Regions from separate parts of the Paenibacillus sp. FSL H7-0716 genome, predicted to be linked through region 1. Evidence: riboswitches for the same ligand, from Rfam matches in the RefSeq annotation. Region 1 holds a riboswitch; the other holds the start of a gene.
The links. Region 1 has a riboswitch for cyclic di-AMP ahead of MHH60_RS23345 (TrkH family potassium uptake protein). Riboswitches for the same ligand answer to the same signal wherever they lie in the genome.
Positions count from the first base shown of each region.

Region 1 (3,421 bases):
AGCTTCTTTTCCTATGATTCTTGGTTCACAACTTCACTCTCAAAACGGTCAATACTTTCATTAGGACCAATGAGTACCATAACATCGCCTTCACTCAAATAATCATGGGCGGTTGGAGCGACGATTATTCCACTTTCCCTATTTAGGGCAACAATACTGCAGCCATATTTAGCTCTTGTGTTTAAATCAGACAAACTTCTGCCGTTCATGCAGGACGGTACGGTCAGCTCGACAATTTTATAATCCTTGGACAGTTCAATATAATCCAGCAAATTGGGCGTCACCAGCTGGTGTGCCACACGAATCCCCATATCCCGCTCCGGAAAAATAACCCGATCAACCCCCAGCCGCGACAGTGCGCGGCCATGAAGGATGGAGATTGCCTTAGCCACCACTTGCTTGACTCCAATCTCCTTCAACAAAATGGCCGCCAGAATGCTTCTCTCCATATTGTCACCAATCGCAACAATCCCACAATCAAAGTTCCGTACACCAAGCGAGCGCATAATCCCCTCATCTGTAGCATCTGCTACTACCGTATGCGTCAACTGATCGCTCATTTCCTCCACGCGTTCTTCATGGTGGTCAATGCCGAGCACCTCGTAGCCCATTTCCATCAGCTCAAGCGCCAGGCTTGAACCGAAGCGACCTAAGCCGATTACTACAAATTGCTGTGCTTTCATTTCTAATTAACTCCTATCCAATAATTATTTTACCTTCCGGATACTTATACAATGGTTTACCCTGTTTGGGACCGAGTGCATACGCTAAGGTTAGTGGACCTAGCCGACCTGCAAACATCGTCAGACAGAGTAGAATCTTACCGATCGCTGACAGTTCCGGAGTTAGCCCCATAGTCAGTCCTACCGTAGCAAAGGCGGAGGTCGTCTCAAACAAGATTGCCAAGAAATTACTGTCTTCAGTTGTGGAGAGTATCATCGACACAGAGGCGATTAACAACAAAGCCAGCAGCGTGATCGTTAATGCCTTGTAGATGCGCTCCTGAGCCAGCCGATAACGGAACAACACAACATCTTCCCGTCCACGCAGCATAGCAATTACAGCACCAATCATCATCGTAAAGGTTGTTGTCTTGATCCCGCCGCCCGTTGAGCCCGGAGAAGCACCAATAAACATAAGAATCACTATAAAAAATTGTGTAGCCTGCCGAAGTCCAGCAATATCAACTGTGTTCGCGCCAGCCGTACGGGGAGAAACGGATTGAAAGAAGGCCGATAATATTTTACCGCCAAAATTCAGTGAACCCAGGGTACGAGTGTTAGTAAACTCGAATATAAAAATAACCAGAGCTCCGATCAGAATCAGCCCTGTACTGGTGGACAGGACAACTTTACTATGTAGAGACAGCCTGCGGGTTACCCGAAACTCCACCAGATCTGACATTACAATAAAACCAATCCCGCCGGAGACAATCAGAAACATCACAATAATATTCACAAGCGGATCATATACGTAATCAGTTAAACTGCGAAAATCCCCAAAAATATCGAACCCCGCATTATTAAACATAGACACCGCATGAAATATGCCATAATAAATCGCTTTTCCCAACGGCATATCAAAAGCCCAGCGAATAGACAGCAGCAAAGCGGCACAGCCTTCTATGACAAGAGAATATATAAGGACTCTCCGGATCAGTCGCACAATTCCTTCCATAGAGCCTTGATTCATGGCTTCCTGTAGGATTAGCCTGTCCCGCAAAGATATTTTACGCTTTAACACCAGTGAAAATAGAGTGGCCATGGTCATAAACCCTAAGCCGCCGATCTGGATTAGGACCATAATTACGGTTTTCCCAAAAATCGTGAACGAAGTTCCGGTATCCAGCACAACAAGCCCTGTTACACAGGTTGCCGAAGTTGAAGTAAATAATGCATCAATAAATTTCACGGAATTCCCGCTTGTGCTTGAGATGGGGAGCATAAGCAGCAAGGCCCCTATCAAAATAATCGATGCAAAACCCAGCACCAGTATCTGCGGCGGCGAGAGCTTTAGAAACTTAAATTCAGAAATCCTGCGAAACTGTGAAGCCATTTGCTCACCTTCTTATCAAAAATTCCAACAAAAAAAGCACTGGAAAACCAATGCTGACTTGGTTCCTGCAGTAAATTAGCCTACGAGGTTAGCTGACGGATTCGGACTATGCAGGCTGCCCTATTCGTTCCCAGAACGAAATTCACCCCTGATGAAAGTGCCATTTATCGTGTACACTCCACTTTTCATCACTTCTTATGGTTCCCCCGTTTTCACCAGAAATTCGGCTACTATACAATTGCATACAAATTATATACGTTATTTAGTGAATTCACAAAGACACAATTAATGCTCATTCACATGAAAAAATGCGGTTTAAAGAGACTGCATCAAAAGGAGTGCCTTTTCTCATCACTTTTCCGTGTTTTCCCTGCAATTACACCGATTCTCACCATTCATGCTGAAATGAACACGATAAAATTCATGGTATAAATTCACATGGCTATTCTATACTATCTCTATTACCCATAAAAAGAACATATAATGATTTTTGTAACCAACCAGGCACTAATACTATAATGGAACATAACATTGTCAGTACATAACAAGGAGGCGTTACATGAATCCCGTCGGCCAGCCCTTACAGCAACGTGCCCTCTCCAAGAGGCTCATCATCTCGGGCATTATCGGTCTTATTCTATTTATTATGTTTCAGATTTCCCCTTCACTGCTTAGTAGCCCTACAGGTGAAGATACCACCGTCATTAGCAAGGCAGAAGCCCGTGACCAAGCCATATTATTTGCAGAACAAAAGCTCAACTACACCGAAGCACCAAACGATCAATGGAATGTACTTTACGAGACGGACTCTTCCTTTTATGGTTATATGTCTCGCGAGAAGCTTGTGGAGGACTACACCAAGAAAAAACTGGATCAAAAATATCCTTTTGATGTCTTTCGTGCAACGCTTACTCCGTCAGCGGAGCAAGAGCCGCAAATCATTGTTGACCTCAATATGTATAACGGTAAGATTGTCGCTTTCTCAAAGGCTGCAAAAGTTGCCTCTGAAGAGGGGTCAGGCATCGCTTCCGTTGGTGCAAAAGAGGACAAGGGAGCTGACCTCACTCTAGCGCAGAAGGAGAATCTTGCTCGTCCTTGGCTTCAGGAATGGGAAGTAAATCCTGCCAAGCTACAAATTGAATCGAATACAGGAAGCCATGGGCTAGTGTATACGGATAGTACTGTTCAGGTCGGCGAATCCTTATTGCACTATTATTTTGATTTCAGTGGAGAGCAGGTATCCAGCTTTAATGCCGGCTTCACTGCACCGGCTTGGCATACCTCCTATGTACAAGGACAGACCTCTTTAGCGGAAAAGCTAACATTATTCGGTTACGGTATACCCACACTGATTTTAGGAATTCTG
Region 1 is NZ_JBBODA010000022.1:38,922-42,342, forward strand. Features, by position in the region: gene MHH60_RS23340 (potassium channel family protein) at 12-683, opposite strand; gene MHH60_RS23345 (TrkH family potassium uptake protein) at 697-2,055, opposite strand; cyclic di-AMP (ydaO/yuaA leader) riboswitch at 2,117-2,294, opposite strand; gene MHH60_RS23350 (CPBP family intramembrane glutamic endopeptidase) at 2,615-3,421, shown strand, end outside.

Region 2 (3,421 bases), on a different contig from region 1:
TAACCCCTCTACGTTCCATAGCAAGCGCGATCTTAGCAATTACAGTCCGGTTTACAGCAGAGCCGCCTGTCTCAATGGTATCCGCTTCTACAGCACGCTTAATGGCTACGGTATCGCTTTTGCCTTCAACGACGATTAATTCCTTAATCATATTTCTTGACTCCTTCCAAAAAAAGCAAAAAGAAGAGGATTCGCTCCTCTTCTTTTGGTTAAAGAATGTATAAGTGATGAGCGGTTGCTCTGCGATCAACGAAATGATCATCCAGCGTTCCTTAACGGTTATCATCACTATAGCTTATCAAAGGATTTTTTGCAAAAGCTTCAGTTCTAGTTAAGCTCTGGTTTCACAGGTCCAATCACATAAACGGTACGTGATTTACGGCCGAAATTACGAGCATGGCTCAGGGAATCATAATAGACATCCACTTTATTGCCTTTAATGGCACCGCCAGTATCCTCTGCACGGCGGAATCCAAGCCCATCGATATAAACCCACCAGCCAATAGGAATTACATTCGGATCTACTGCAATTGTACGACCTTCCGTTACGCGTGTTCCGGAGGCAGTTTTAGTACCTATCCCTGGCTCTTCTGACGAATAAGCTGTCATGGAGACGTTCTTAATCATCTTCTTGTACTCAAAATCTACGCCAGCCTTGCTTGTGACGTTCTTAGTCTTAGCGCTAACTTTAGTCGTTTTGGAGGTAGTGCTTGATTTGGAAGTTGTTGTAGCTTTAGCAACTACAGTAGGCTTAGGAAGTGCTTTAGTACCAACGGCAATGATCTTATCTTTTGTTACCGTTTGTACTTCCTTGCCGATCATGCGCATAGAGGCCAGTTCTCCGTCTTGATAGATCTTTTCAATATGCTGAACCATGACGCCTGGTTTGCCTGCCTGTGCCACTCTAACTGTTCCCACAGTAAGGGAGGGATCTGCTGTCTTAATAACACGGAAAGGTAAGTTAGTTGTTCGCTGTACCGTTTGCTTGTTGATACGAACGATCTTAATCTCCATGTCAGCAGAGATGGTGGTGTCTAACGAAGGAAAAATCTTATCATAGCCTTCTAGGTTGATACCCAGTTTGTCAATCGCTTGACCGATAGTGTCTTCGGTCGTATATAACGTTTTTGTTGCTCCGTCCGCAGTAAGGCTAAATTTCTGCGCACGATTGATAACGACACGGTCACCGTCTTTTATTTCATCACTCAGACCTAAAGATAATTCATCATGCGGCTGCAGCGAAATTTGCTCTTTCTCCAACACATCACCTAGAAGTGCTTCTCGCGTTTCAAGTGTCTGTGTTTGCCCGTCTATTACTAAAACTAATTGTTTGTTACTTTGACCGTGTACGTACAGCAGAATTAACAGCGCGATTGCGATTGAAATCACACCTGCAAGTAAAAGTACGCGAGTATTTACTTGCTCCCACCGTAATGCGAAAGACCTGCTGGATGACTGCGAATCATGGGATACCTCTGGTTGGAATAAGCCCATTCTCTCCATCCTCCTTACATAGCCTCGTCGTCAATTTGTATATCATGAGGACTGAATTTCTTTGACGAAGCTATTTGAGATTGTCACAGGATACGCACGTATTAACTTAGCGTCTCCTGCTCATGGATCGCCTGCTCGGCACAGCTACTCCCACACCTGTTATATAACAGTATGCGGGCAACATTCAGTTTATTCAAAAATAAAGAAGCCTAAAAAGAGTTCTCTTGAGGACTCTTTCGTGGCTTCTCCGATGTCAGAATACGCGGGAATGTTTGTGCACGAGGTTGCCTCTCTTACTTGCGCTTACGGGGTTAGCTGTCGGGTTCGGACGAAAGAGAGACGCCCTATTTCAGGTCACCCGCTCACGGCGGTTGCCCTTAAATTCACCCCAAAGACCACGTGAAGAAATCAAATATTGTTCTGCGGCAATTCCTAGTCGTATTCAAGATACAGGCATGCGGCAGTCCAATATTGGTTCCCCCGTTCTCCATACGGAGACTCAGCGAGACGATCCATGAATCAATGGCTGTCACAATAACAACAGCTCACATCACTGAAAAGATGATATCCTGTTTTGATGCATGTTGTAAAGGACGATTCAACCACGTTTACGCAAATATATGGTTAAAATATTGTAATAATCAGCCGTTTTTATATTAAAAAAGTTTAATATATCGGCTATTCTCTATTTTTCACCCATTTTACTCCTGTTTTCAGACAATCCCAAATCGTTCCAGTGCGTTCGCATACGTAATTTTAGCCAATTCTTCCCATGTTAACCCTTTAATTTCAGCCGCAGCCTCTGCTACTAACTTCACATGAGCACTCTCATTTCGCTTGCCTCGGAAGGGGTGTGGAGTCAAATATGGAGCGTCTGTTTCGATCAATAATCGGTCCAATGGCGTCTGTGCAAGCACCTCTTTAGGCACTCTGGCATTTTTGAACGTGATCGGTCCTCCAAATGACAAATGAAATCCAAGGTCTAGGCACATTTTTGCTGTTTCCCAGCTGCCTGAGAACGAATGCATTACGCCACCAATTTCATTTGCTTTTTCCTCCCGTAAAATCCGTACGACATCTTCATGAGCATCACGGTCATGTATACAGATTGGCATTTTTAGTTCACGGGCTAGTCCAATTTGTTTGCGGAAGACCTCCTGCTGTACATCCTTGGGAGAGGTATCCCAATAATAATCCAACCCAATCTCTCCGATGGCCACCACTTTCTCATGGCTGCAAAGAGAGGCGATCCAATCGAGGTCGCCCTCTTTCATATCAATCGCATCCTGTGGATGCCAGCCCACCGCTGCATAAATATAATCATAAGATTCAGCCAGCTTCATCGTTGAAGGGATCGTTTCCCGGTTAAATCCAATATTGATCATCTTGCTGACTCCGGCCTCTACTGCACGAGCTATAACTTCCTCGCGATCCTCGTCGAATTGAGGCGCATCTAGATGTGTATGTGTGTCGAACAGATACATTTTAAAGCTCACTCCTTGTTGTTTTTATCAATAGTTCCATAAATATTTGTATTATTTTGCAAAAATCTCTGCTACAGAAGAGGGCAAGCGTGTAAGGGCTTTTTTCAGCTTATCCTGCGGAAAATATAGGTGATATCTGCCACGATGAATTCCGCTTATTGAGCGCACAATATCCGATACCTCTGAAATTTCCCGCAATTGCTCATTCCGATCAAGCAGTAAAATTTGATTATTGTCGAAGGCTGCTCCTGGACGGAACACATCATAAGGCAAATCTGTCGGATAATCAATCTCTAAGTCATATTCTGGGTTAAGTCCCGCTCCCGCAAAACTGCTGCGGATTTCCGCAATCATATCTGTATCCAAATTCTCGATCTCTACATATTTATACAGTTTACGATGAATAAAACGGGTACACAAGTCGCTTAATAACTCATCTTCTT
Region 2 is NZ_JBBODA010000034.1:47,107-50,527, forward strand. Features, by position in the region: gene rnmV (ribonuclease M5) at 1-151, opposite strand, end outside; gene MHH60_RS27710 (3D domain-containing protein) at 328-1,494, opposite strand; cyclic di-AMP (ydaO/yuaA leader) riboswitch at 1,780-2,009, opposite strand; gene MHH60_RS27715 (TatD family hydrolase) at 2,208-2,978, opposite strand; gene MHH60_RS27720 (HD domain-containing protein) at 3,030-3,421, opposite strand, start outside.
Region 2: it holds a riboswitch for cyclic di-AMP, as region 1 does, so the genes downstream of both, MHH60_RS27710 (3D domain-containing protein) here and MHH60_RS23345 (TrkH family potassium uptake protein) in region 1, are expected to answer to the same signal.